Regions from separate parts of the Sporomusa aerivorans genome, predicted to be linked through region 2. Evidence: riboswitches for the same ligand, from Rfam matches in the RefSeq annotation. Region 2 holds a riboswitch; each other region holds the start of a gene.
The links. A riboswitch is a leader RNA that binds a small molecule or an ion and turns the genes downstream of it on or off. The one in region 2 is predicted to bind S-adenosylmethionine.
Positions count from the first base shown of each region.

Region 1: it holds a riboswitch for S-adenosylmethionine, as region 2 does, so the genes downstream of both, SATMO3_RS12160 (MetQ/NlpA family ABC transporter substrate-binding protein) here and SATMO3_RS07810 (homoserine O-acetyltransferase) in region 2, are expected to answer to the same signal.
Region 3: it holds a riboswitch for S-adenosylmethionine, as region 2 does, so the genes downstream of both, SATMO3_RS10475 (hypothetical protein) here and SATMO3_RS07810 (homoserine O-acetyltransferase) in region 2, are expected to answer to the same signal.

Region 1 covers NZ_CP156926.1:2,594,269-2,604,197, forward strand. Annotated here, with positions in the region: gene SATMO3_RS12140 (YdcF family protein) at 1-35, shown strand, start outside; gene purD (phosphoribosylamine--glycine ligase) at 164-1,435, shown strand; gene SATMO3_RS12150 (DUF456 domain-containing protein) at 1,459-1,977, shown strand; gene SATMO3_RS12155 (TetR/AcrR family transcriptional regulator) at 1,993-2,589, shown strand; gene SATMO3_RS12160 (MetQ/NlpA family ABC transporter substrate-binding protein) at 2,727-3,548, opposite strand; SAM riboswitch class I at 3,681-3,786, opposite strand; gene SATMO3_RS12165 (YerC/YecD family TrpR-related protein) at 3,996-4,316, shown strand; gene hisZ (ATP phosphoribosyltransferase regulatory subunit) at 4,316-5,497, shown strand; gene SATMO3_RS12175 (HDIG domain-containing metalloprotein) at 5,490-6,017, shown strand; gene SATMO3_RS12180 (D-2-hydroxyacid dehydrogenase) at 6,068-7,024, opposite strand; gene hisG (ATP phosphoribosyltransferase) at 7,217-7,882, shown strand; gene hisD (histidinol dehydrogenase) at 7,879-9,219, shown strand; gene hisC (histidinol-phosphate transaminase) at 9,221-9,929, shown strand, end outside.
Region 2 covers NZ_CP156926.1:1,724,360-1,734,288, forward strand. Annotated here, with positions in the region: gene cysK (cysteine synthase A) at 1-705, shown strand, start outside; gene SATMO3_RS07780 (acyl-CoA dehydratase activase) at 1,050-1,826, shown strand; gene SATMO3_RS07785 (double-cubane-cluster-containing anaerobic reductase) at 1,852-2,961, shown strand; gene SATMO3_RS07790 (metal-sensitive transcriptional regulator) at 3,151-3,420, shown strand; gene SATMO3_RS07795 (heavy metal translocating P-type ATPase) at 3,459-5,897, shown strand; gene SATMO3_RS07800 (heavy-metal-associated domain-containing protein) at 6,004-6,210, shown strand; gene SATMO3_RS07805 (TMEM165/GDT1 family protein) at 6,269-6,952, opposite strand; SAM riboswitch class I at 7,276-7,384, shown strand; gene SATMO3_RS07810 (homoserine O-acetyltransferase) at 7,542-8,762, shown strand; gene SATMO3_RS07815 (homocysteine synthase) at 8,788-9,929, shown strand, end outside.
Region 3 covers NZ_CP156926.1:2,287,360-2,297,288, reverse strand. Annotated here, with positions in the region: gene SATMO3_RS10515 (C40 family peptidase) at 1-462, opposite strand, end outside; gene SATMO3_RS10510 (UbiX family flavin prenyltransferase) at 681-1,208, opposite strand; gene SATMO3_RS10505 (GNAT family N-acetyltransferase) at 1,225-2,049, opposite strand; gene SATMO3_RS10500 (class I adenylate-forming enzyme family protein) at 2,277-3,752, opposite strand; gene SATMO3_RS10495 (DJ-1/PfpI family protein) at 3,999-4,568, opposite strand; gene SATMO3_RS10490 (hypothetical protein) at 4,632-4,952, opposite strand; gene SATMO3_RS10485 (YeiH family protein) at 4,954-6,291, opposite strand; gene SATMO3_RS10480 (hypothetical protein) at 6,566-6,736, opposite strand; gene SATMO3_RS10475 (hypothetical protein) at 6,756-7,355, opposite strand; SAM riboswitch class I at 7,452-7,556, opposite strand; gene SATMO3_RS10470 (mannosyltransferase family protein) at 7,609-8,652, opposite strand; gene SATMO3_RS10465 (sensor histidine kinase) at 8,960-9,929, opposite strand, start outside.

The sequences.
Region 1 (9,929 bases), 870 kb from region 2:
AATATCTTGGTCTTATGGCAATACGCTGGTTTTAGAATTCTACAGCAGTCAATATGTTTTACAGGCAGGATGTTAGTAAAAGTGCAGGCTAAGCGCCAGCGGTGGAGCTTTGGCGCGTTACTTGCACCCCTGCCCATACATCCGGACAAGGAGCAGTGATATTTTGAAAATTTTACTTATTGGCGGCGGCGGGCGTGAACATGCTTTAGCCTGGAAACTGGCGCAGAGTCCCCGCGTAGAGAAAATATATTGCGCGCCGGGTAATCCGGGAATTGCCGCATTGGCTGAGTGTGTCAATATTGATGTTAACGATAATGAAGCTTTAGGCCAGTTTGCCTTACAGCATAATATAGGTTTAACCGTTGTGGGACCGGAACTGCCGCTCACCAATGGTCTTGGTGATCATTTTGCCGCCTTAAACCTCAGAGTTTTTGGGCCAGCCCGCAAAGCTGCCGCCCTGGAAGGCTCCAAGGCATTTGCCAAGAAAATTATGCATAAATATAATATCCCGACGGCCGCTTCGGCAGCTTTTACCGAGGCGGACAAGGCCATAGCCTACATCAGAGAGCAGGGAGCGCCTATTGTGGTTAAAGCCGACGGACTGGCGGCCGGCAAAGGTGTGGTCGTTGCCATGACGGTTGATGAGGCTGTCGGCGCCATAGATATGATGATGCGGGATAAAGCCTTTGGCAATGCAGGTAATTTAGTAGTTATTGAGGAATATCTTGAAGGTGAGGAAGCCTCGCTCTTAGCCTTTACCGATGGTTATTCCGTGGCGCCGATGGTGGCGGCTCAGGATCATAAACGGATTTTTGACAACGATCAGGGGCCTAATACCGGTGGCATGGGAACTTATGCGCCGGCGCCGGTTGTGACTGAGGCTGTACGGGAACGCGTAACGCGGGAAGTGCTGCAGCCGGTTATTGACGGCCTGCGTCAGGAAGGTATCATATATAAAGGCTGTCTGTATGCAGGGCTGATGATTACGGCGCAAGGGCCGAAAGTTATAGAATTTAACGCCCGTTTTGGCGACCCGGAGACGCAGGTTGTATTGCCGCTGCTCGAGGGTGACCTGGTGGATATTATGGAAGCATGTGTTGATGAGAAGTTGGCTGACGTGAGTATCAATTGGAAAAACGAAGCGGCTGTTTGTGTCGTTTTAGCTGCCGGCGGTTATCCGGGCAGTTATCATAAAGGCGATATTGTTACCGGTCTTGATGCTGCTGAAGCCCGCGGAGCTATGGTTTTTCACGCCGGTACCGGAGCCCGGGATGGCCAGGTTGTTACCAATGGCGGCCGGGTGCTTGGCGTTACGGCGATAGCTGCGGATATTCGCGCCGCCGTAGACAAGGTATACCGGGCCGTACCCGAAATTGAGTTTGCCGGTCTGCAGTACCGCAAAGATATCGCCCGCCGGGCCTTTAACCGGGAGTAAGATTATCAAGAAGGAGTCCTAATGTGGATGCAGGTTTAACAGCCATTAATCTTCTGGTCATTATTATTGCTGTTTTAGGTATCGGTATGACAGCCATCGGCCTGCCAGGCAACTGGCTGATCCTTGTTACGGCAGTCGGTTACGGCTATCTGGAAAACTTTGCGCATATGAGCACTGCCGTGCTGCTTTGGCTTTTCGGCGCGCTGCTTATAGGCGAACTGGCTGAATTCGTAGCCGGCTCACTGGGCGCGAAAAAAGAAAAGGCCTCCAGCAGTGCCATTGTGGCCGCTTTCGTAGGCGGTATTGCCGGCGGCATTATCGGCACAGGCATTATGCCCGGGCTTGGCTCGATTGGCGGGGCAATTGGCGGATCATTCGCTGCCGGTTACCTGACCGAGTATGTAGCTACCGGTAACCGGGAAAAAGCGGGGCGTGTAGCTAAAAGCATTGTCATTGGCCAGACTCTGGGACTGATTTTTAAACTGGCTGTCGCCATTGGCATGGTAGTTTTTATTATTTCCAAACTAACATGGCAAGGGTAGAACAGGAGGATATATATGAAACGCCAGCAAATACTTGATGCCGCATATACTGTTTTTTCCCGCAAAGGCTATCATCGCGCCACGGTTGATGAAATTATTGCTTTGGCTGATACCGGCAAGGGCACGGTATATAATTACTTTGTCAATAAAGAGCAGCTCTTTTACACGCTGATCAAAGAACGCAGCGCGCGTTTTGAAGCTGAGCTTATTAATATAGCCGGACTCGTTGAACCGCCGCTCGGTAAAATCAAGAAAGCCATTAAAGTATTTTTGGAATTTTATGTGGAAAATGCAGATTTGTGGCGGGTTTTAATGCACGAAATGCGTGGTTTGGGGCATGAGGAGCCGTCAAATTTTACTGAAGCGCAGCGTGAAAAGTACCGGGCCCGGTTTCAGCATACGACTAGCATACTGGAACAGATCCTGCAGGAGGGCATCGATCAGGGGGTTCTCCGTATTTGTGACGTGCATAAAGCGGCTCACGGTTTGTTTAGTGTGATTGTTATGATGGTTTTTCAAGGGTTTATCGGTGAGAAGGGTGAATCTATAGAGACATCGGCGAACGGTATTGCCGATATCTTTCTCTATGGTGTTGTTGCCCGGCAGGATTAATGAAGAAAATACGGCTTACGCCGAGCCTTCACCAAACGTAAGCCGATCTTGCCCTCAACCGGGAGGAAAGATATACTTTTTAACCGGATGGAAGGAAAACGGCTTGAACCTTATTAAGGTTCAAGCCGTTTTTAATATTAGAATGCAGGTACTACTGCGCCCAGGTATTTTTCTGTAATGAACTTCTTCACTTCCGGTGAAGTAAGAGCCTTCGTCAGCTTTTGAATTTCCGGGCGATTTTCGTCACCTTTTCTAACTGTCAGGATATTAACGTACGGGGAGTCATTCTGTTCGATAAACAGAGCGTCTTTGGTGGGTACGAGCTTGGCTTCCAGGGCATAATTGGTGTTGATCACAGCCAGGGCAACATCATCGAGCGCGCGTGGTAATTGGGGAGCTTCAAGTTCACTGATTTTCACATTTTTGGGATTATCGGCGATATCTTTTACGGTAGCGTTAATGCCAACGCCTTCTTTAAGTTTAATAATGCCTGCCTTGGCTAAGAGCGCCAAAGCGCGGCCGCCATTTGTCGGGTCATTGGGGATGGCGATTTGAGCGCCGTTTTGCACATCGTTAAGATTCTTGATTTTTTTGGAGTAAATACCCATAGGCTCAATATGTACGGCGGCAGTGTAGGTCAGGTCAAGTTTGCGCTCGGCGCTGAACTTTGTCAGGTAAGGAATGTGCTGAAAGAAGTTGGCGTCAAGTTCTTTTTCGGCAACGGCAATATTAGGACGGACATAGTCGCTCATTTCAACAATAACAAGATTGACGCCTTCTTTTTCCAGAATGGGTTTAACAGCATTGAGGATTTCGGCATGAGGAACGGCGGTTGCTCCTACTTTTACCGTCTTTTTTTCCTGACCGGCGGGAGCCGGAGTTTCTTTACTGCCGCAACCGGCAATCACTGTGGCCAGAGCCAGTAATGCAGTCAGTAATAATACGGTGATTTTTTTCATAATAATATTCCTCCTGGTAAATAAATAGGTAAATGAATTGTGTGCAGCAGATGGAGAAGTTGTCAGAATATCCTCCTTTCAGGGAAAAAATAAAAGCCTCTTCGGCAGAGCGAAGAGGCTAATTTGCCCGGTTCTTCATCTGCCAGGATAGTAATCCTGTTGGAATTGGCACCGTTCGCATATGCGATGGTTGCCGCGGCGTCATCGGGCCATTCCCTCAGCCAACTCTTGATGAACAGTATTTAATTTACAAAAATTATATTATCATGGTGTTATGTACGCTGTCAATAGAATTTTTATAAGTAAATCCCGGTAGTAAAAACAAAAAAATGGGTATAGTATGTAAATGTTTTAATTAAATAAAGTTAAAAAGAGATAAAGAAGGAAAATCTGGTAAAGCAGCGAATAAATATACAGTAAGCAAGAAATACAGGGAGGCGTAGTACCATGCCGGTAAATCCCAAGTTAAAAGACAAACTTTCCGATCAGCTGTTTCAGGCTATTTTGGAGTTGCAAAATGAAGAAGAATGCTATCAGTTTTTTGAGGATGTCTGCACCATTGGCGAACTAAAAGCAATGGCTCAGCGGCTGGAAGTGGCGCGCCTGCTAAAGGCAGGCGTCATTTATGATGATATTGTGGCGGCAACCGGCGCCAGTACGGCAACCATCAGCAGAGTAAAGCGCTGCCTCTATTATGGAGCAGACGGCTATAAGACAGTACTGGCCCGGCTGGACGCAGACGAGGAAGACAAGAAGGGAGTAGAATAATGAAAAAGAACTATGTGCCGCAAATTCCTTATGGCACACGAGATTTATTGCCCCGGGAAGCCAAACAGAAGCGTCTCGTGGAAGGGGCGCTTGCTGAACTCTTTTCCCAATGGGGTTATGAAGAGGTAGTTACACCGACTTTTGAATATATGGAAACTCTGACATTAGGGACAGGGAGTAGTATTCAAGAGAATGTCTTTAAATTTTTTGATAAGAATAACCGCATTCTTGCCCTTAGACCGGACTTAACAACTCCCATTGCCCGGGTGGCGGTTACCAGGCTCAAGGAAACGCCGCTGCCGCTTAGATTGTTTTATCTTACCAATGTATTTAGGCATGAGCAGGCGCAGGCCGGCAGACAGTGTGAATTTTACCAGGCCGGAGTTGAATTTTTAGGAGCGCCTGGACCAGTTGCGGATGCTGAAGTGGTGGCGCTGGCTGTGGAGGCCATGCTGGAAGCAGGACTGACTAATTTTCAGATTAGCTTAGGGCAGGTTGATTTTGTCAACGGGATTATGGCTGAAAGCGGATTAAGCCCGGAGTATCAGCAGCAGATCAAATATTCCATGGTTTCCCGGGATTTGGTTGGCCTTGGCGAACTTCTGTCGCAAAGCGGCCTTAGTCCGGCTGCGCAGGAGCTGCTAAAACAAATTCCCCTCTTACATGGCCGGGAAGATATGCTCAATAAGGCGTACCAACTGGTGAGCAATGACCTTAGCCGGACGGCACTTGACAATCTGGCCGACATCCGGCGGCTGCTGGCCTGCTACGGCGTTGACAGCTACGTTAATTTTGATCTTGGCATTATTCGCGATTTTGATTATTACACCGGCATGGTATTTGAGGGCTATACGCCCGGTTTGGGCTTCCCGCTGTGCGGCGGCGGACGCTATGATAATATGCTTGCTTCCCTGGGGGATCCCAACCCGGCAACCGGGTTCGCGCTGGGCATTGAGCGGGTGCTGTTGGCGCTGGAGCGGCAGGGGATCGGCGTCAGTGTGCGCGGCCGGGATCTATATATTGCCTGGGCCGAAGGAAAACTTTCTGAGGCAATTGAAGCTGCCGGCAAGTACCGGAAGGCAGGACGGCGGGCGGAATTGGCAATAGCCGCGGCAGCGAAACAGGCCGCTGAGACAACTGCCCGTGAGCAAGGTTATGAAGAGCTGATTTATATTGAGTAAACGGGTTAAACAGGTGATTTCCGCGCTTACGGCCCGGATAACCGAAGCAGACAGACAATTTATCGGACAGCATTTGCTTCCCGGCGAAGCAGCACTTTTCTGGCAAATGAACCTGCCGGACCAAAGACATGCTCTCAACGTGGCCTATACTGCCCTGGAGCTTGCAGCGCAAGAACGGGGGATCAATCAGGATTTATTACTTAAGTGTGCATTGCTGCATGATGTGGGCAAGGTAAAAGGCGATGTCAGTACGGCTGACAAAATAATCACAGTAATATTGGACAAATTTGCCCCGGATTGGGTGCGAAAATGGGGACGCAGCGGCCGAGGCGGCAAGATAGCCAATCTCCGGCACGCCGTTCACACTTATTACCACCATGCCGCCCGCGGAGCGGCAATGCTCTCAGCAGCCGGCGTTGCCGCAGAAATAACCGGCATTGTGGCCAGACATCATGAAGCCCCGGCAGACGGGGAGCCGCCGGAACTGAGGCTCTTAAGAACTGCCGATAGCTTAAATTAAAGAGGCTGTTCTTAGCAGCCTCACCTTTTTATATATAGTTCACAACATTCTTAATAGCCCTTTACTTTGTCAACGATATTCAGCATATTCCGTCCCTGGATAAACCGGGTAAGATTATCGGCGAACAGTTTAATGGCCCTGTCCAGATAAGCCGGTGATAACGCGGCTACATGGGGGGTAATGATGACATTGGGCATCGACCAGAGGGGACTGTCTTCAGGCAACGGCTCGTGAGCGAATACATCCAGACCGGCGCCCTGAATCAGGTTTGTTGACAGCGCTGTAATCAGGTCAATTTCGTTGACAATTGCGCCCCGGGCAATATTGAAAAAATAAGCTGAACGTTTCATGGCGGTAAAATGAGCCAGGCTGATCTTGTTTTCCGTTTCTTCCGTTAGCGGCAGGGCAATAACAATATAGTCGGCATGTGACAGCATTTCGAGCAGGCTGTCGTCATCGGACGGATACAATGTGTCAACAAACAATTCAGTGGTAGCTTCTTGCTTGCTGGCAAGAACCGTCATCCCTAAGGCTTTGGCTTTTTTAGCAATTTCCCGGCCAATGGAGCCCAGGCCGACAATGGCAATGGTATGGCCATGCAATTCTCCGGTCGGCATACGTTTCCACTGGCCGCAGGCCTGCTGGCGGAGGCTGATGGTAAGACCCCGGCTGAAGGCCAGCATCATGGCTAATACGTGTTCTGAGACCGGAATCCCGTGAATGCCTTTGGAATTGGTTAAAATAGTGTCTGCCGCCTGGATTTCAGGAAATAACAGTTTTTCAACCCCGGCGCTTAAGGCATGAATCCATTCCAGGTGAGGTGCAGCCTGATATAAATGCCGGGTTTCAGACCAGCCCCAGGTTACTAAAACATGGCAGCTGGGCATGTGTTCGAGGGCCGATTTTTCGTCGGTTACAATTATATTAACGTTAGGATCAACCGCCGTAATGACCTCTTTCTGGCGGTCAGCAAGCTGGTTGAGCACAACAAGATTGAGTGCAGCCATTGTAAACCTCCTCCTTAAAGTTATTATCCTGCCAATTACTTCTACATATACAGTGGGTTTTCCTACTTGCTGTCCAAAGTTTGCATTAACAGGCAATAAAAAATGGTAATAGTGTATTGACGGTTTTTTTGCAAAGTGTTAATATACTAATATATTAACACTTTAATTAACTAAAGAATATGGAGGCATGACATGACCTCAAATGATATGGATTATCTCACAATAGCACTGCCCAAGGGAAAGTTGTTCGATCTTTCCGCAAATATGCTGGCTAAACTTGGTTATACTGCCGAAGGGCTTAGTGAAAACTCACGGAAACTGGTTATTACCAACGAAGCGGCGAAGATCCGGTTTATTATAACCAAGACGGCTGATTTACCGACTTATGTTGAATATGGAGCTGCCGATATCGGTATTATCGGAAAAGACGTTCTGCTGGAAGAAAACAAAGATGTCTATGAGCTTTTAGATTTAAAATTTGGTTTTTGCCGGATGATGGTAGCAGTGCCGCAGGCGCTTAAACAGGATAAGCTGAGCGATTATGCCCATATGCGGGTGGCTACAAAATATCCCCGGGTTGCGGAAAGCTTTTTCCATAGCATTGGTATACAAATGGAAATTATTAAGCTCAATGGATCGATTGAACTGGCTCCTATGGTCGGTTTGGCGGAGATTATTGTTGACCTGGTGGAAACCGGACGTACTCTTAAAGAAAATAATCTGGTGGAAGTGGCCCAGATTCACCCGGCGACAGCCAGGTTTATCGCTAACCGGGTAAGCTTTAAAATGAAGTTTGAACGCATCAATACGATGGTTGAAGGACTAAAGACCTTGGTGGAGAGTGAGGGAAACGCATGAAGACAATTTACAGTAATTTCTTAATGAAGGAAGAGATCGCTGAAATACTGGTAAAACCGGCTTTTGACAAAGTTGTGCTGGGCACCGGCGCGCGCGCAAAAGTAAAAGACTTGTTTGGCGAAGAACTATCCGCCCAGCAGGTGGTCGAACGTATTGTCGAGGATGTCCGTAAAGAGGGCGACAAGGCTGTGCTGGGATATACAAAATCTATTGACGGGGCGGACTTTACTGCCGATACGATGGAAGTTACGCAGGCGGAAATTGACAGCGCCGTGGAAGGAATTGACCAAGAGGTATTGGCGGCGCTTGAGGCAGCGGCGGCAAATGTCAGACGATTTCATGCCGAACAACTGCCGAAATCCTGGTTTACTGAACGCGAGCATGGCGCAATTTTAGGACAGAAATGCACGCCGCTGGACCGGGTGGGCATTTACGTGCCCGGCGGTACGGCTGCGTATCCTTCGTCGGTTATTATGAACGCAGTACCGGCTGCTGTGGCTGGGGTACAAGAAATCATTATGGTGGTTCCGCCCGACAGGGCAGGACGGGTTAATCCCTATGTGCTGGCGGCTGCCAGATTGGCCGGTGTTACAAGGATATTCAAGGTGGGTGGCGCCCAGGCCGTAGCCGCACTGGCTTTCGGAACCGAAACCATTCCCAAAGTGGACAAGATAACCGGTCCGGGGAATATCTTTGTTACCCTGGCTAAAAAGGCAGTGTACGGTCATGCCGATATTGATATGCTGGCCGGCCCCAGCGAGATTCTTATTGTTGCCGACAGTACGGCCGAGCCGCGCTATGTGGCTGCCGATATGCTAAGTCAGGCCGAACATGACGTGCTGGCCTCCAGCATCCTGATTACCAACAGCGCTGAATTGGCCGGTAAAGTAGCCACAGAAGTGTCAGCCCAACTGGCTGAACTGCCGCGCAAGGATATCGCCGCGCAAGCTATTGAAGATAACGGGCTGATCATTATTACTCCCACTATTCTGGAGGCTGTGGAACTCGCCAATCTTTCGGCGCCGGAGCATTTAGAACTGTTGACGGCCGAACCTTTCAAACTGCTGCCTTATGTTCGCCATGCCGGCGCCATATTTATGGGACCTTACTCACCAGAACCGCTGGGAGACTATTTCGCCGGGCCTAACCACGTATTGCCTACCGGCGGCACAGCCCGTTTCTATTCTGTTCTAAACGTGGAAACCTTTATGAAAAAAACCAGCATCATTGCTTATACCCAAACTGCGCTGGCTGCGGTCAGTAAAGAGATCATCAAACTGGCAGAGGCGGAAGGGCTGGATGCTCACGCCAATGCTGTCAGACTAAGGGGGAATTAATATGTTAACGCCCCGCTCCGGGCTGGAAACGTTAAAACCATATTCCGTTGAGGAAATCAATTGGCCTGTTCGTCTCGACGCCAATGAAAGACCGCTCGATCTGCCGCCGGCTGTCAAAGCCAAGGTAGCAGAGCGGCTGGCTAGCCTTCCCTTTAACCGTTACCCCGAGATTAGCGCCCAGTCCTTAAAAACAACTATCGGGGCTGACTTTGGCCTGAAAGCCGCTAATGTACTGATCGGCAACGGCTCCAGTGAGGTTTTGGAGGCGTTATGCTACGCATTCGGCGGGGCCGGACGCAGTATTGTCTACCCGAGCCCGTCCTTTTCCATGTACGGCATTTATGCCAAACTGGCCGACAGCCAGCCTGTTCCGGTGGAACTCAATAGGGATTACACCCTGGATGCCGATAAACTGCTGGCAGCAGCGAAACAGGCAGCCGCCAGCGTCATTTTGCTCTGCAATCCCAACAATCCGACAGGCATGATTATGCCGCCGGAACAAGTGGAGTATATTGTCGCCAATACCGGCAGCCTGGTCGTTATTGATGAGGCCTATCACGAATTTTACGGCCAGACCTCGGTACATTTGCTGCAAAAACACCCGCATGTGGCGGTTGCCCGTACATTTTCCAAAGCCTATGGCCTGGCTGCGGCCCGGGTGGGATATCTTTTGGCTAATGAAGAAGTCACCCAAACTATCGGTAAAGTTT
Region 2 (9,929 bases):
ACCGGTGTTGGCCTGGCCTTTGTTGCGGCTGCCCGCGGTTACAAACTGATTCTTACCATGCCTGAGACGATGAGTATTGAACGCCGGAAACTGGTTAAGGCTCTGGGCGCGCAAATTGAGCTTACACCGGGTTCGAAAGGTATGAAAGGCGCTATCGAACGGGCGGAAGAAATTGTGGCGACAACCCCGAACGCATGGATTCCTCAGCAGTTTAAAAATCCGGCCAATCCGGAAATTCACCGGAAAACAACCGCTGAAGAAATCTGGCGGGATACCGACGGCCAGGTTGATATTGTTGTCGGTGGTGTGGGTACCGGCGGTACGATTACCGGTATTGCCGAAGCTCTGAAAAAATATAAGCCTGGTTTAAAAGCCGTAGCTGTTGAACCGGCCGATTCGCCGGTACTGTCGGGCGGCAACCCTGGTCCGCATAAGATTCAGGGAATCGGCGCCGGCTTTGTGCCGGTCGTATTTAACCGCGAAGCTATTGACGAAATTATCACAGTGCAAACTGATGACGCATTCCAGGCTGCCAGAGATGTGGCTGCCACGGAAGGTCTGCTTGTCGGTATTTCCAGTGGCGCAGCACTGTTCGCTGCAACCGAACTGGCCAAACGCCCTGAGAATAAGGGCAAAAGCATTGTGGTTATCTTGCCGGATACCGGTGAGCGGTATTTATCCACTGCTCTCTATGGCGAAGAATAATACGAAGAAGATAAAGAAGGCAGGCATGCTGACACAACGGCATGCCTGCCTTCTTTATATAGGACTTTAGCCAGTGGAGCGCAGGAATTTGGCGCTCGACAATAAATTACCCGCATCAGAGTCTTTAGGCGCTGGCCGGTAACTGTCCTTATAGGGGCGAGCAAACCACCCGGAGGACGGGTGGTTTTGATTTTGTGCTGAAGCAAGTATAAATTTCTTTATTGTCAGGGCAACTTGGGCTTCTATGTAGTAAGAGCAGGATTAAGCTATCAGGCAGCGAATAAAGTGATAGAATATTTTAATTTAAGTTCTAAAATTAATCTATATTTACAGACAGGTGATTTATGAAAGCTACAATAGTTGCCGGTATTGATGCCGGTTCGTCCGCGATCAAACTTACGCTGTATGACGGTAAAAACAGTAAGAACTTTATCTGCCCTGCCGGCTGGAATCCCAAAGAACAAGCGGCTGATCTGCTGGCAGCGGCAATGGCCGGAGTGGGTGCCCTGGAGCCGGCTTACATTGTGGGTACCGGCTATGGCCGGCTGAATCTGCCCTTTATCACCAAGGCCATGACGGAAATTACCTGCCATGGGCGGGGGGCGGGCTTTTTGCTGCCTGGCGCGTGTACTGTTATCGACATCGGCGGTCAGGATGCCAAAGCCATTCGCATCGATCAGCAGGGCAAAGTACAGGATTTCGTTATGAATGACAAATGTGCGGCGGGGACAGGGCGCTTTCTGCAGGTTACCGCCCAGGCGCTGGGGCTTGATATTGCCGAAATCGGCAACTTTTCCGGTGAGCCGGACGCCGAGGCTTGTACTATCAATTCCATGTGTACCGTGTTTGCCGAATCGGAAGTTATCGGGTTGGTCAACCGGGGCGTTCCCCGGCAGGCTATCATCAGGGCCTTATATACATCAATTGCCGGGCGGGTTGCGGTGATGGCAGCCGCCATTCAGCCCGCAGCGCCGGTTGCTTTTACGGGAGGTTTAGCGCAGAACCAGGCTTTGCGGCAGGAACTTGCCGGCAAACTGGGATTAGCTGTTGTTACGCATCCGGAGGCCGTTTTTGCCGGTTCCATCGGCGCAGCGCTGTTTGCCTGGGATGCTGTGAATTAAAAACTTTAAAAATGGGGGAGAAAGTATGTCAGATGCATTTACCATGCTGAAAAATGCCAAAGAGGCAGGAAAAAAAGTTGTTGGCTTTTACTGTGTCTATGCGCCGCAGGAATTGGTTTTAGCAGCCGACGCGCTGGGATTCGGCCTGTGCGCCACAAAAGAAGAGGGAATTCCCGACGGGGAAAAAACGCTGCCGCGCAATTTTTGCCCGCTGATCAAGTCGTCCTATGGTCTTGCGGTAACCGATAAGTGTCCGTACTTTCTGTATTCCGACATTATTATCGGCGAGACAACCTGTGACGGCAAGAAAAAGATGTTTGAACTCATGCAAAGCTTTAAACCCGTGCATGTTATGAAATTGCCGCAATGCAATCTGGACGATAAGGACAAGGCGTATTGGCTGGAGGAAGTCAAGGCATTAAAAGCGGTGCTGGAAAAAGAACTGGCGGCCGAGATCACCGACGAAAAGCTGCGCTCCGCCATTAAGCAGTTGAATCAGGAACGCCTGCTGATGCAAAAACTGTCCGGGTTTATGAAACTGGATCCGGTGCCGATGACCGGGCAGGATTTCCTTAAACTGATGTGGGGACGCAATTTTGTAACAGACCGGACCGATTTTGCCGAGCAAATCGAGGCCGTTATTGCCGATATAAAAGACTCTGTGGCCAAAGGGGAAGCCGCCATGCCTAAAGGCGCCAGGCGTATTGTTGTGACCGGCGTGCCTACAGGCGTTGGCGCCGAGAAGGTCATTAGAATTATCGAGGACTGCGGCGCCGCCGTTGTCTATATCGAAAACTGTTCAGGCATGAAGCAGTTTGTTACTCTTGTAGATGAAAGCAAACCGCCGCTTGAAGCCATTGCTGAGAAGTATCTGGCAATTCCTTGCTCCTGTATGAGTCCCAACCCCGTCCGGCAGCAGAATCTTGCCCAACTGGTCAAAGAGTATAAGGCCGACGGTGTTGTGGATATTACCTGGCAAGGGTGCCACACCTATAATGTGGAAAGCCGGGTAATCAGGGATTACCTGAAACAAAACGGCGATACTTCTTTTCTTCAGATCGAAACCGATTATTCGCAGGGGGATGTAGAACAAATAAAAACAAGAGTACAAGCCTTCCTGGAAATGATGGGGTAAGGCGAAAAAGACCCGGAAATCCGGGTCTTTTTTTTTATATATCAGTTATAAGTTTGATTTTGTTTCGCCTTAGGTTTGATGCAACCGTGTTTTAAATACATCGCCAGTAAATAATAAAACTATTGACTGGTGATATATTTAAGCGTAGTATATATACTATACGGGGGTATAGTATGACGGAGGGAAATCATGTTAAATGAACAGGAAAAGATAGATATAAAGAAAAGATTGCGTCGGACCAGCGGACAAATTAACGGCATTGAAAAAATGATCGATGAAGGCCGCTATTGTGTAGATGTGCTGCAGCAGATTATGGCTGCACGGGCGGCGCTCAATCAGGTGGCGCTGATTATGATTGAAAGTCATACTAAGAGTTGTGTCGTAAATGCCATCAAAGAAAATCGCACCGAGCAGGCTGTTGATGAATTGATGGGCGTTTTATCCAAATTCACCAAGTAGCCCTGCCGGGGTGTATATGTACAAGAGGGGTGAGAAAGATGACCGAGACGGCAAAGAATGGTTTGGAGAATGTCATTTTCAAAATAGGCGGCATGACCTGCGCGGCCTGTTCCGGACGATTGGAGCGCGGCTTGTCCAAGCTGCCGGGGGTGGCGAAGGCAGCCGTGAATCTGGCTGTCGAAAAGGCGGCTATAACCTATGATCCTGCGCAGGTTACGCTGACTGAGATAGCGCAAAAAGTTGAGGCCATAGGTTTTCAGGTCATAACGGACAAGGTGGAGTTAAAGATTAGCGGTATGACCTGCGCCGCCTGCTCAGGCCGCATTGAGAGAAGCCTGAAAAAATTGCCGGGAGTTGTAAATGCCGTTGTCAATCTGGCGGTGGAAAAGGCAACTGTTGAGTTCTATCCGGGTGTTACCGGTATCAGCGATATTAAGGACAGAATTGAAAAAGCGGGTTTTGGCGCACACGATTTAGCAGATACTGCTGAGGTGGATCAGGAAAAGCAAACCCGCGAAGCTGAGGTAAGCAGGCAGCGTTTTCGCCTCCTGGTGGCGGCCGGCTTTTCCCTGCCGCTCTTACTGGCTATGATCCTGCATATGCTGGGGATCATGGGCAGTGTTGCGCATGTGTTGATGAATCCGTATCTCCAGTTGGTACTGGCTACGCCGGTGCAATTTATTGCCGGCTGGCAGTTTTACCGCAGTGCGTATACGGTGCTCAAAAACGGCGGCGCTAATATGGATGTACTGGTTGCACTTGGTACCTCGGCCGCCTACTTTTACAGTATCGCCAATGTACTTCGGAATGAACCCGACTTATATTTTGAGACTTCAGCAATTTTAATTACCCTGATTATTTTAGGCAAATTGCTGGAAGCCACTGCCAAGGGAAGAACTTCGGCGGCCATTAAAGCCCTTATGGGGCTGCAGGCCAGGACGGCCAGAGTGGTCCGTGACGGCCAGGAACTCGATATTCCGGTGGAAGCCGTCTTAGTCGGCGATGTTGTGGTTGTTCGGCCGGGCGAAAAGATTCCGGTCGACGGTGTTATTGCCGAAGGGACATCGACTGTTGATGAGTCTATGCTTACCGGTGAAAGTCTGCCTGTTGACAAGAAGGCGGGCGACACGGTTATTGGCGCTACCATTAATAAACTTGGCACTTTTAAATTTACGGCCGCCAAAGTCGGTAAGGATACTGCATTAGCGCAGATTGTCCGTATTGTGGAAGAAGCACAGGGCTCAAAAGCGCCGATTCAGCGCTTTGCCGACGTGGTTTCCGGATATTTTGTGCCGGTTGTTGTTGGACTGGCGCTTGTGACCTTTGGAGTCTGGTATATTTTCCTTGATCCCGGCAATTTCTCACGGGCTCTGGTTAATTTTACAGCCGTGCTGGTCATTGCCTGCCCCTGCGCCCTGGGCCTGGCTACTCCAACCTCGATCATGGTAGGAACCGGTAAGGGCGCAGAGAACGGTATCCTGATAAAAGGGGCGGAGCACCTGGAAAATGCCCACAGGCTGACAACCATTGTACTTGATAAAACAGGCACCATCACCAAGGGAGAGCCGGAAGCGACAGACGTTATACCGCTGGCAGGACTTGCTGAAACAGAACTGCTGAGACTGGCTGCCGGCGCCGAGAAGAATTCGGAGCATCCTCTGGCTCAGGCTATTGTTAAATATGGTCAAAGGCAAGGTATAGTCCTGCCTGAACCGGAGTCGTTCGCCGCCATTCCGGGACACGGGGTGGAGGTTACGCTGGAGGGCAGGCGAATTTTAGTGGGCACCCGCAAACTCATGCAAGAAAACAATGTCGAGTTTACTGCCGAGCTAGCTGCAATTGAGCAATTGGAACTTGAGGGCAAGACCGTTATGCTGTTTGCTCTGGACGGCAGGCTGAGCGGGCTGATTGCCGTGGCGGATACCGTCAAAGAGAACTCGGCCCAGGCCGTGGCTGCGCTCAAACAAATGGGTATCGAGGTCTGGATGATTACCGGCGATAACGTAAGGACTGCCCAGGCAATAGCCCGGACGGTGGGTATTACCAATGTTCTGGCGGAGGTGCTGCCTGAACACAAGGCCGAGCAGGTTGACGCGCTGAAAAAGCAAGGCAAAGTCGTGGCGATGGTCGGGGACGGTATTAATGATGCGCCGGCGCTGGCTACTGCCGATGTTGGTTTTGCCATCGGCACAGGTACCGATGTTGCCATAGAGGCCGCTGACATTACGCTGATGCGGGGAGATCTGACCGGCATCGTCGCCGCCATTCGCCTGAGTAAGGCAACCATGAGGAACATCAAGCAAAATCTGTTTTGGGCTTTGATCTATAACTCACTGGGAATTCCTGTTGCCGCCATGGGTTTTTTATCACCCGTCCTGGCCGGGGCGGCCATGGCCTTCAGTTCGGTTTCCGTGGTCACTAATGCGCTCAGGCTAAGGCGGTTTGATCCCTACAGGGATAGGGATACTGCGGCATAATGCCGCCAGTACCGTGACAACCCTAACACTAAGGAGAATATGCCGTCAGTAGCCAAATGTGTAGGGGTGTACGGTATTGAAAGCCGGCAAGAAGGGAGGTGACGGTATGAGTCAGGCACAGGAAACAATTTTAAAAATCGAAGGGATGTCTTGCGGGCATTGCAAAATGAGTGTTGAAAAAGCACTTCTGGGAATTCCGGGAGTAGTAGGCGCCAGTGTAGATCTGGAAAAGAAGCAAGCGGTTGTAACCGGCACTGCTAAACAGGCTGATCTGGTGAAGGCTGTCGAAGACATCGGCTTTGACGTAGTTTGAGAACAGGCAACTAAAAAGCGCGAAAATCTGCTTGAAGATTTTCGCGCTTTTTACTAGTTTACTTACTTTCTTGCGGCGATTTCTGCGGTTCTTTATCGCAATCTCCGCTCATGCGGGACACTAAGAATATAGAGAGCAGTACCGCCAGCAAGGTGCCGGTGACAGAGACCGGTGTGAGGTAATGTCCGGGTAAGTATTCATAGAGGCCAAACAGGCCAAACAGTATGAAGATAATTGCGGCAAACCACTTCACAGCCCGTTCGGGGATTCTTTTTCCCAGTACAATGCCAATAATGATACCAATGGCGTCCGCTACCATCATACCGGTGGTTGTTCCCAGCCATACCGGGATAATGCTATTAAATTGAGCTGCCAGCGCAATGGTTGCTAGCTGGGTTTTGTCACCCATTTCGGCAATGAAAAAAGCAATGGCCACTGTCCAAAATGGGTTGTACTTACAGCCTTTATCTTCGCCGTTGAGCTCATCCCCCCGGATTGTCCAAAGACCGAAGATGATGAAGGAGATGGCCGCGGCAATCTGAATGTAACTCATCGGGATGAAATGGGTCAGATAGCTGCCGACAATTACGGCAAACAGATGGTTGAAAATTGTTGCGGCCAAGACGCCCCACATAACGGTTTGCCACTTGAATCGGGTTGCAAAGGCCATAGCCAGTAGTTGCGTTTTATCACCCATCTCAGCAAGCACTACAAAGATAAGCGAGGTTAAAAATGCTGTCATGATAATCCCCCTTAAGATGTGTAATATATATAAAACGAGACCTTTAGTATGGCAAATACAAATTTGCCATACTAAAGGTCTCGCTAATTGACAAGTGTCAACAACAGAGCCAGATGAATACTCATCAGTATGTTGACTCTGTTCTATGAGCTACTCCCCTTTAGGAGTATTAGATTAGTTACTAGTTTATAATAAAAACTTTAATATGTCAATAAGGGCTGCGGCAGAAGATTATACATTTGTTCACTGAAAAATGGAGATACTTGACAATCGGCTGCTATTTAGGTATCATGTATACATTACTTTACAAATTTAATAGTACGCTCTTATCCAGAGAGGTCGAGGGACTGGCCCGATGACACCCGGCAACCGGCGCAATGCGCAGTGGTGCTAATTCCAGCAGGAATCAGCAGATTTCCTGGGAGATGAGAGGGATTGGCAAACAGATTATGCCCCCTCTTAGCGAGGGGGCTTTCGTTATCTCTCAAATATCCTCCTGGATAAGGGCGCTAACCTTCAGATGCGGTTAAAACCCCACCTGAAGCTAAGTCTGCTTTATTTCATGAATACTGTAAGGAGGGGAAGAATTATGGTTGTGACCTTTTTTCCGGGTTTTAAATGGCGGCCGCAATTAAAACAAGTTCAGGTCGCCAGTCCGGAGAACCCGCTGCAGCTGAAACAGGGCGGCTGTCTGACTGACGTTACTGTGGCATATGAAACCTATGGCACTTTATCTGCGACCGGTGACAATGTCATCCTGGTTGCCCATGCACTGACCGGTGACAGCCATCCGGCTTCTCATGACCAATATGACGAGAAAGGCTGGTGGGAGCCGCTAATCGGTCCGGGCCGTCCCATTGATACCGAACGCTTTTTTGTTATTTGTGCCAATGTGCTGGGAGGGTGCCAGGGAACGACAGGTCCGGCTTCACCCGATCCGGCCACCGGCAACCCCTATGGTATGGAATTCCCGGAGATCACCATAGGTGATATGGTTCAGGTCCAGAAAAGATTGCTGGAGGTATTGGGCATTAAGCAACTGGCGCTGGTAATCGGCGGCTCGATGGGCGGGATGCAGGCTCTAGAGTGGGCAGTGAGGTACCCGGACTTTGTTGACGGGGTTGTTGTTATTGCCGCTCCCGGTTATTCGGCCGCGCAGGCCATCGCTTATAACCGGGTGGGCCGCCAGGCTGTTATGCTCGATCCTGCCTGGCAGAACGGCGATTATTACGGTGGCAGCAAACCGGAAAGGGGACTCGCAGCCGCCCGGGCCTTGGGAATGATTACATACCAGAGTGAGATGTCCATGGCCTATAAATTCGGCCGCCGGACCCGCGGCGGTCAGTTTGAAATTGAGAATTATCTTGACTATCAAGGGGAAAGTATCGTTAAACGTTTTGATGCCAATTCCTATCTCTACCTGCTACGGGCGCTGGATCTCTTTGATCTGTCTGACGGGTACGGGTCTTATGAGGCGGCTTTAGCCCGGATCGATGCCAGAGTGCTGGTTATCGGGGTAAGCTCGGACCTTTTGTATCCGGCCTATCAACAGGAGGAACTGGCCGAGACCATGCGCCGGGTTGGCGTTCGCACCGATTTTGCGGTTATCGACAGCCCGCATGGACATGATGGCTTTTTAATCGACTTCCATTTGCTGCGGCCAATACTATCAAAGTTTATTAATAAAGTTCTGCCTGCTCCCTCGGTCCTGCCAATCAGACAGTGGGGAATGTTCCGGCCTTCTAAGCTGGCCTATCTGGGCGCCCGCCTGATATCAGGGATACAGGTAAAAGAAGCTCCAACAATATAAAATATGAAAGAATGAGGGTTGAACTATGACATTACCCGAAAAACTGCGTTTTGACACCTTGGCCGTACATGCCGGGCAGCAGCCTGACCCTGCAACCGGCGCGCGCGCCGTTCCCCTGTACATGACTACGGCCTACAATTTCCGGGATGCCGATCATGCGGCCGATCTGTTTAGTTTAAAAGAACCGGGCAATATTTACACCCGGATTATGAATCCGACAACAGACGTATTTGAGCAACGTATTGCCGCATTGGAAGGCGGTGTGGGCGCGTTAGCGTTTGCTTCCGGCCATGCGGCCATTACGGCGGCAATCATCAATATTGCCCAGGCGGGTGATGAAATAGTAAGTTCTTCAACTCTCTATGGCGGGACCTACAATCTGTTCGCCCATACCCTGCCAAGACTGGGGATCAAGGTCAAATTTGTCGATCCCGGCAAGCCGGAGAATTTTGCCGCCGCCATTACCCCCAATACGAAAGCCCTGTATGCCGAAATCATCGGCAACCCCAAGATTGATGTGCTGGATTTGGAAAGTGTGGCCGCTATTGCCCACCAACATGGATTGCCGCTCATTATTGACAGCACATTTGCCACGCCTTACCTGTGCCGGCCGCTGGATTTCGGGGCTGATATTGTTGTGCACTCGGCAACTAAATTTATCGGCGGACATGGCACTGCGATGGGGGGAGTGGTTATCGACGGCGGTAAGTTCAATTGGGGGAACGGCAAGTTTCCGCTGCTTTCCGAGCCGGATCCAAGCTATCATGATATCCGCTATACCGAAGCTCTCGGCAATCTCGCCTTTATTATCCGGCTCAGAGTGCAGGTTCTGCGGGATGTTGGCGCTTGTCTCAGCCCGTTCAACAGCTTCATGTTTCTGCAGGGGCTGGAAACGCTCCATCTCAGGATGGCGCGGCACAGTCAGAACGCCCTGGCGATTGCTCAATACCTCGAAAGTCACGAACTGGTGTCCTGGGTTAGTTACCCCGGCCTGGAAAGCCACGCCGATCACAAGCTGGTGAAAAAGTATCTGGCCAAAGGCGCCGGCGCCATACTGACTTTTGGTATCAAGGGCGGACTGGAAGCCGGCAGGAAATTTATCAATGCCCTGCGTTTATTCTCTTTGCTGGCTAATGTAGGCGATGCCAAATCGCTGGTAATTCATCC
Region 3 (9,929 bases), 560 kb from region 2:
GCGCCGCGCTCCCAGATAACGCGGCTTCCAGTACGGCTCGTCCAGCCGGCTGATCATAACCCCTTTGCTTGAGGAAGCATGAATAAACTTATCGTTGCCATAGTAAATTCCCACATGAGACGCCCCCGCGGCATATGTGTTAAAAAAGACCAGATCACCAGGCTGAAGCTTAGTACGTACGACCTTTTGACCGCTTAGGTATTGCGCATCAGTCGTTCGCGGCAATTTTGCGCCATTCTTATCATAAACGAATTTGACAAATCCCGAGCAGTCAAAACCTTTCGGCGTATCCCCACCGAACCGGTAGGGTGTTTTCAAATACCGTTCGGCTGTCCTAACAATGGTATCCTTCTCAGATCCAAAGTTAGCCGTTGGCCTGGAAGCCGCCAGTGATGGCAGAGCGAACAGACTGAACATTAAGAGGCATAGGCATAAGACGGGTAGTTTAATTGTAGGCCGCAAGGAAACTCACCTCTGCTTCAAATACTGACATTTGACAGTATTCTTTCGGCAAAATTATGGAATTTCCTCTATCTTTTTTGAAATTTTTCCCTTAATATGCTATTTTCACCGGTTCAGCCGCCCATACATCCAATAAAGTAGACTTGGCTTCCAGGTGGGGTTTTAGTTATCAGCTAAAGATTGACAAACGGCAAAGAGTAAAAGCGCAGGCAGCAGTTTCATTTCTCTATGTTGAAAATATTCAGCACCCTATCAATTAAAGAAGTCACTAATTCATCCAGTTCCTTGGGGCGGTTATGAAAGTCCGGCGCTGCCGGCATAATTACAGCGCCGGCTTTGGCCAGTCTGAGCATATTCTCCAAGTGAATTGTGGTTAGAGGAGTTTCCCGTGGCACCACCACAAGTTTCCTGCCTTCTTTTAAGGTGACATCAGCCGCTCTTGTCAATAGGTCCCGCCCGCTGGCGCCTGCCAAAGCTCCCAAGGTATGCATCGAGCAAGGAGCAATGACCATTCCGCCTGTTTTAAAGGATCCGCTGGCCACCGGCGCAAACAGATCGGTATTTTCGTAGACCACGGCATATTTTTTAACATCCTCCATGCCCAAACCGCATTCATATTCCATGACTTTCCGGCCCATATCCGTATACACGGCGTGAACCTCCACGCCCAGGTCCGCCAAGCTTTTTATGAGCGTATAACCATATACCGTTCCGCTCGCGCCGGTAACGCCTACCGCTATGCGCATGGATATATTCCCCCAGTTAAATTTCGTATTTTACAAGCAGATAATCGCTATAATGCGTAAAACCAATCGCCTGATAAGCTCTAACAGCCGTGACATTATCCTGCCTGACCATCAGTGTTGGCGTCTTTCCATACAACTGACTCCGCCGGCACAATTCCGACACAATCATTTTACAGTATCCCCGGCCCCGGCTGTGTTCAGATGTATATACTCCGGCAATCTGCGTCACACTGCGGGTAACAGACTGAATCATAGCCTGCGCCTTGGGGACCCCGTCGTCCAGCAGAAAGACAAAATCCTCCTCCGGTCCGCGGTCATCCAGCAATCTTGCCGCCAGTTCCAGGTTAAAGCGGCGTTTAAACCCCTGACGGTATGCTTCCACAACAAATTTAAGAGCCTGTGACCGGCTTATGTCTGTTGCGGCAACAACCGGCAGCAAACGTTCCTTATATAACTTTTGGTTATGGTTAACCAGGTAGTAACTATTCTCATAGTATTGCGCTTTTTTATGCTTGCGCAACGCCTGGTCCAAGGGAGTTACTACCCTTTTCATACCGGCCATTACCTCAAATCTGCGCTGACCAATTAATTCGGCGAATCCTAAGATAGCAGCAGGTGTTTCAAAATGAGGCACAACACTTCCCAGATTATAAAAAGCTAACAACCCCTGTAGCCGGTTGCCAGAGAAAAATCCGTAATAATCACCTGCCCGCCGGCTCATTCTATCGTTTTCAAGCCCACAACGGCTAATATTACTGGCAAGTAAAACGGTTTCCACTGTATGTTGCTCAAGATAAGTCCAAACCGCGGCACTGTCGCCGTTTGTTAACCGTTTAATCACAAATACCGACCTTCCGTCCTGGCAAATATACGTAAGCCAAATCTGCTATTTATAAATATACCACACGTCCATTAAAATACAAACGGAAAGAAAGCATGGCATCAGCCATGCCTTAGGCGAAAGTGGATAAAGCAGACCTAGCTCCAGGCGGGGTTTTAACCCCAGCTGAAGCTAAGTCGTCGGATAAAACAACCGGGCTCTTATCATTCAGAGCCCGGCTGTTTTCTTTATCCTGCCTGATCGCGCAATACGCGCTTCAATATTTTGCCTGTCTGATTCTTCGGCAAAGAACTTACGACGACAAAATCCCGTGGTATTTTAAAAGCGGCAAGATTGGCCTGCAAATATTCCCGTATGGCCTTCTTGTCAAAGGCCTGTCCCTCCGCCAGCACAATATAGGCACGGGCCACCTGCCCTCGCAACGGATCGGCAACACCAATGACACTGACCTCAATGACACCCGGGAAGGCGTATAATAACTCCTCAACTTCGCGCGGGTAAATATTTTCACCATTTGATATAATCAAATCTTTTAACCGGTCGACGATATAGAAATACCCCTCTGCGTCCTGGTACGCCAAATCACCGGTGTGCAGCCAGCCATCCCGCAAAGCGACGGCAGTCTCATCAGGCAGATTAAAATAACCTTGCATCACGCTGGGGCCACGTACCACCAGTTCACCGACAACACCCGGCGGCTGAATCTCCCCCTCAGGGTTAACGACTTTAACCGCGAGCCCCGGCAGAGGCTTGCCAATGGAACAGTATTGGGGATTTTTCAGCGGGTTTAGCATTACAACCGGTGACGCTTCGGAAAGACCGTAGCCTTCAATTATTTTTTGGCCGTATTTATCAAAAAACTGCCGGGCCACCGTTTCCGGCAGTGATGCGCCACCGGAAATAAAATACCGCACACCGTCAAGCGCATCCGGGTCTCCTCCCCGGACAAAAAAATTATATATCGGCGGCACGCCGTACACCACGGTTATGCCGTACTCTTTAATAGCGGTCAGTGTTTCCTTGGGCGCAAACGCTTCCAGTATCGTGATGGAAGCACCGCAAAGCAAGGAGTTAAGGATTGCGCAGGTCCAGGCAAAGCAATGATACATCGGCAGCACACATAACACATTATCTGCCGCAGTGACCGGCAGCGCCTCCCTGAATGCGCCAGCGTTGCTGACAAGGTTTTTATGTGTTAACACGGCTCCTTTAGGGCTGCCTGTGGTTCCGGAAGTGTAAATAACGGCACAGAGACAATTTTCGGTAAATCCTTTATTAAGCAGCGGAGCCGCAGGAAACTGTCCCTGCTCCAGGGCTTGCTTAAAATCAGGAATAACAAGCTGAGCAACTGGCTGTTCGTACCCTTGCTGAGCAAGCTCGTTATCTATAGCCAGCAGCTCCATAGAAATCAGTTTTGTCATTCCCGCATCTTTAACAATAAAGGCAATTTCCCTGGCAGTAAGCTGGAAATTGATCGGCACGACAACGGCGCCCAGACTGACAATAGCCATATAGGAATAAACAAATTCGACCGAGTTGCGGGAAAAGAGACCTACATTTTCTCCTTCCTGGACACCTGTTGTATAAAAATAATCACGATATTGCGCTACCTTCTCTCTAAAAACAGCATATGTCACACTGTCCTTGCCATGAAAGGCAATCCGGTCCGGTGCTCCTTGCAGAATAAGATCCTGTACAAACAATAGCTGCACTCCTTTCTTGGTGCCGACAAACAGCCCCATCCGCCATTTTAGCTTGAATGCATTACTTTGTCTATATGTAGTATGACCGAAATACCGGATATATAAAGAAAACACGGCTTGGGCCGAGCCTTTGGCGAAAGCGGAAGCCGATGTTGCCCTTATCCAGGCGAAAGTTATACTTTCTAGCAGGATAAAAAAGAGATTGCATTACTGCAATCTCCAAAGTTCTTTTTCTATCTGATTCCATTAAATACTAATTTTAGCTCCCAATAAATCAACAAAGGCTTTTAACCATGCGGGATGATCAGGCCAGGCCTGTGCGGTTACAAGATTACCGCTGACAACCACCTGTTCATTTTGCCATTCAGCTCCGGCTAACTGGCACTCGGCTGCGCAGGCCGGATAAGAAGTTACGGTTTTTCCTGCCAGCACATTGGCCGGAGCCAGGAGTTGCGTACCGTGGCAAATGGCGGCTACCGGTTTGCCGGCTGCAAAGAAGTCCTGAACAAGTTTGACAACTTCCGGATACATCCGGATATACTCGGGAGCACGCCCGCCGGGAACTACCAGGCCGACATACTCTTCGGCTTTGGCGTCTTTTGCCGCAATATCGACCGGAATCCGGTGACCGGTAAGTTCAATATAGGTATCCAGTCCGGTAAAATCATGAACAACAAGCTGCACCATATCGCCGGCGTTCTTATTGGGGACAGCCACATCAACCTGGTAGCCCAGCATCAAGAGTGCCTGCTGCGGTACTTTAACCTCATAGTCTTCTGCGCAATCGCCTGTCAATATAAGAATTTTCTTCGCCATTTGCCATTACCCCCTTAAAAAATAAGATAGGTAACTTATTCTATATCAGTAATAATTATCCTGCTACATAATCCCCCACTGGCGGCGGTACTCCAAATATATCTGGTATTCTTTGTCGGCGAAACCATGTGCGGCTAGCAGCTGTTTGGCCTTAGCCGCTTCTACGCTCTCTGAATCAGCATATATATATTCTTTATTGGCCTTGAAGGTAAAACCGACGCTTGCCAGCACCTCAAGCATGGTTGCCGTCCGTTCTGACGCCGCCGCTGCCATGGCCCCGTATTTTCTGAGACTTTCGGGGCCGGGCGCAGAACCAACAATCTGCTTTCTTAACTGTTCAATTTCTTTGAGACTGATAATTATGCGGGTAGTATAATCCACCATGTTATTTAACCCCCAGCCAGTACTCTACAAACAGAACGTTGGATAATAAGTATCCCAGCGGCACATTGATAGCTACCCCGGCTGCAAAAGCCGCCAGAGGCTTCCAGCCAAAGGAAGTAAGATCTTTCAGCCGGGTAGTCAGGCCAATACAGAGGAAAGCCCAGGTAAAGGTCCAGCCGCGTAAAGATTTGACAGGACCGATAACTTCTTTCGAAAACGCAGTGCCCAGCTTGGGATCAAGATAGGCTATCACTAAGGTAGTAAAGACAGAGGCGGCAAAAAAGCCTATGATGAATTTGGGAAACCGTCGCCAAATTTCACCTGCGCTGACGCGACTGGCTTCTTCCACCGTTTTGTTTTCCCAGCGTGTTACCGAAAGAAAAGCAACCATCAACGCCCAAATCCCGACAAACATATCACGCCCGACAACTTTCATCAGCGTGAAAGTCTTTACCGCCCGCTCGTCGGCCATAGCTTCAGCGGCAGCAAAACCGGCTGCATCAGCAAATTCTGAAGTACCAATCCAGGCCCCTGCCGGGCCAGGAGCTAATCCCAAAGATTTAGCCAAAAAGGGTAAAAGGAAGATCATCGCTACTGCCCAGATAATAACCATCGAAATTGATACAGAAACATGTTCCTTTTCTGCCCGACAGGCGCCGCCTATCGCGATGGATGCTGAGACGCCGCAGATGGAACCGCCGGCTGCCAGTGTTGCGCCAAAACGCGGATCAAGACCAAACAGGCGGGTGCTGGCGAAATAAATGGACGCAAACGTGATTCCGGCCACAATAGTAGCCTGCAAAATGGCAAGCGGCCCCGCCTGGAGGATCACCGTAAACGGCAAAGTAGCTCCCATCAGAACAATACCTGTTTTAACATAAAACTCGGTTCGTAACCCACTCTGGAACCAAGCAGGAAGTTTCACAGTATTGCTGATAATCATACCCACTAATAACGCCAGCAGCGGTGTTTCTAACTGCCAGTCTTTCAGAACTTGGTTGGAACCCAAAACTGTAACCACAACAGATAAGATAAATAATACCGAAAAGCTTGCCAGATAATCACTCGAACGGTAGCCTAATATACGGCCGGCGCCCGTAAAAACTACGGCAAAAAAACCAAACAAATAAGCAATACCCAGCCAGTTACCTGCCAGGAAACCACTGATTTTGCTAAAATCAGCCGACCAGCCGGGAACATTGATTGCCATTGCCGCAAGCAGCTTAGCCGACCCGTTGAAAAAAGCGATCGTGCTGACTAAAATAAGTCCGAGAGCAATAATAATGGCCCAATAATCCTCTTTCCTGTACCATGTATCAATCGTTGTTCTTGTCGCCATGTCATCCACTCCTTCTTTTAGTTGCGAGCCGGTCATCACATAATTACCTACCATCATTGCGAACATATAAACCGGCTGCTTTGTCTTTTTGACAGAAAAATAAAAAGGCCAAGGAACTCTCTGCCAGAGAAGTCCTTAGCCTTTGGTCTTTCCAATCAGCCAACTATTTTATTAATGTAATGATAGTATCATAACACCAAGCCGGTGTCAATAACCATTCATATGCTGCAAACGGTATGCCTGCATCAATACCGTTTGCAGCATAACCCCGAAGTCATATTCCGTCCCCGTACATGCCTTCCACCAGTCTGTTGCCGGACTTTTGCATGAAGGCAACTACGGTTCCGTCACGAATTATGATCACAACCTCATTGCTAGGTTTCGTCAGCCCCGGACTAACACTTTCGTATTGCTCACCATACCTCTTTTTACAGTAATCTATCATATCATTTCTACCTCTTTACCTATTTAACTGAGAACTGCTTTTCAATAGCCTGCTGCGCTTGCCTGTTGAATCGGCTTTCCGTCAGAATCTCTATTAACCCGTACGATTCGGACATGCGCAGTACAGGGATGTTTCTTTCCGCCAATATCTCGATTAAGGCAGTAATCATTGTAAATAACGGCTGCCCGCTGTTTTCCCGCACTGAAATTTTTGTACAATCTGCAACAATTTCCGGATATAGCGCCAACTGTTGCAAACAGTCGCACATGGCTGGCAAACAGCACTCGCCGACAACGAAACTGATTTTTGCCGGCTGGACGGAAACCATCGTAAAAGGAATACAGGCTTGCGCCAAAGCTGCAAAAACCGTGGCAGCTTGCTGATCAGAATCAGCCTGTTGCGGACAATTGATAAGAACAAAAGCCACGGCTTTATCATACGCGATATCAAGAAACTCCCGGTCTCTGATATCGTTAAATTCATTATTCTTTAGAGGATACAGAGCCCCGATCTTTGACACAGGTTTGATACGACGCATTCGCAGCTGCCTGAAAGTTCTTGGTGGATTTTCATAATGCTCTACTGCATCGGGACGAACGGTAAGAGAAACTACACACATGTTTTAAAAGCACCTCCGGACAGCGTAGTAAACTATTTTTATTGCACATAGTAAAAGCCCCTTTCCGAGGAAAGGAGCTTTTATTGCAGCACTTTCCTCTTATCTGCCAGGATAACTCCTGCTGGAATTAGCACCACTGCAGAAGACTCTGCCGGTTGCCGGGCGTCATCGGGCCAGTCCCTCGACCACTCTAGATAAGAGCTCTGTTCAATTAGAACTAATTTTACATGAAGAATAAGCTACTGTCAATACATCAACCCAGCCAGTACCAATTAAGGAACCAGGCTGTACAAAAAAGCAGTCCGGCGGCGCTCAGGCATGCTAAACTATAAAACAACGCTGAAGGAAGCCTGGCTAAAAACAAATACACAGGCAGGATTACGATCACAAAGCGGGCCATACTGTACAAAGGATAAACAGGTGATGTCGAGAACATCGGCACCAGAAACCACAGCCAGCCTGTTATAAGATAAGGCGCGGGAAGCCTGTAACGGGGCAGCGTCGATGCCGCAACCAAAGCGACGAAAGCAAGCGCCACCAGCAGGGCATCTAAGTAAACACCGGCTTCGGTAAGAGGAACACCCGCACCGATAAGCTGAAGGTTGTTCCGGAAGTTTTCCCATGGCAGCCCAAAGCGCCTTCCCCATAACTGCTGTGAATGAACAAATGCCAGCCAGTCACCAAACATGATATGATTGTAAACGCAAAAGGCGGCAACGGCTATTATGGGAAAAAGAAGTGATGCCATCGCGGTTCTTAGTTGCCTCACATTTTTATAATATCTGACATATTCCGCTAACAAAACAACAGCAAGCAATATCCCCAGACTCCGGGTCATAGCAGCCAGCGCCGCAAACCAGCCGGCGCTCCACCAGCTGCCTGAGCGAATACAATATAGACAGGCAAGTGAAAATACGATAAACACCGGTTCGGTATAGACGCTATTTAAAAAAAAGGCCGTGGGCATTACTGCATAAGCCAGAAGCGCCAGTCTGGTCTCCCGGGCGGAAAAATCCAGCAAGAATGTTTTGGCCATCAGGCAGTAACTAATCATAGTAAAAACATTGCACAGAATAAACCCTGCGGTAACATAACTTATGCCTAATCCGGCCAAACCCTTAATTAGCAGAATGATGGCAGGAAAAAAAACGATACTTTGACTATCATAGCCATATTCGGCAATAAACGTATACCAATGCGCATCCCACTTAATAAATTTCTCTATAAATAGTGGCTGGCCTGTTACCGATGGATTAATAAAACCCGTCGCCTCACGAACCGGTAAACTATTGCTCAAAAACACCCCTGCAAAAATAATTATTGTATGAATGCAAAACGGTATTGTAACTATCTTTATAATATTAACATCTCGCTTAACTGTAAGCTTAAGAATTCTGGAAACAAAAATACCCAGCAAATTCCCGTTCGGCAATAACAGATACCTCCAAAAATATACTCTCTAATAGCTTCGCCTTATCAGGCGTAAATATTCAAAAGACCCGCAAGTCAACGGCTTGCAGGCTTTTGTGCTTCTGACCAAAGTATTACTTTTTGGGCACTTTCGCTAACGGCCCGGCACATCTAAATCAGGCAAACAGTGTTATTTAGCAGGGCAGACTGACAATAAATGTACTGCCAACGCCAACTGTACTTTCAACTTTTATCGTCCCGGAATGCGCCTCCACTATCCACTTGGCAATAGCTAACCCCAGCCCGGTACCGCCTGCTTCTCTGGATCTTACTTTATCTATGCGGTAAAACCGCTCGAAAATAAGCTTTTGCTGTTCCGCAGGAATACCGACGCCATCATCCTGTACGCTGATATATACTGTCCGTTTCGGGCTAGTCGTCTGTTTGACGGAGAGTAGGACCTCGCCGCCTTGCCGGCCAAATTTCAAAGCATTATCGATCAAAATTACCAGTAACTGGTTGATTCGTTCTCTGTCTGCATGAACCAAAAGTTTATTTTTGCCGTTATAATCAAGCCTGATCCCTTTTTCATTGGCCAGCGGCTTAAAAGAGCGGGCAACTTTATCGGCAACAAGGTTTAAATCAAAATTTTCTTTTACAATTGTATCAGCACTGGCGTCAGCCCTGGCCAACGTCAGCAAGTCTGCTACAATTTTTGTCATCCTTTTGATTTCACCTTTCATGTCATCGAGAACTTGTCCGGAAAACTGCGAAATCCGATTTTCATCATCGGTCTGAATGGCATCTACAGAAGTAAGCATAACGCTGAGAGGAGTCCTTAGTTCATGGGATGCATCAGCAACAAACTCGCGCTGTCTGAAAAAAGAATTCTTAAGCGGAATTATGGCCCGGCCTGCCAGCAAATGACCGGCAAAAGTGGCAATAAACAAAAACAGCAGGGACATGCTGATCAGTACAAGTAACAGTCTTTGCAGCATCTCATAATAAGATGTGATATTCTTACCCACGAAAACAGTGCCTAACACCTGCTCACTGTCAGCAATCCGGATACCGCAGATCATATAGTAATTCTTTTTGCCATCAGGCAGGTATATCTTGGTAAATACTACTTCCCCGTCCGCTCCTTTCCAGTTCTGGATGCTG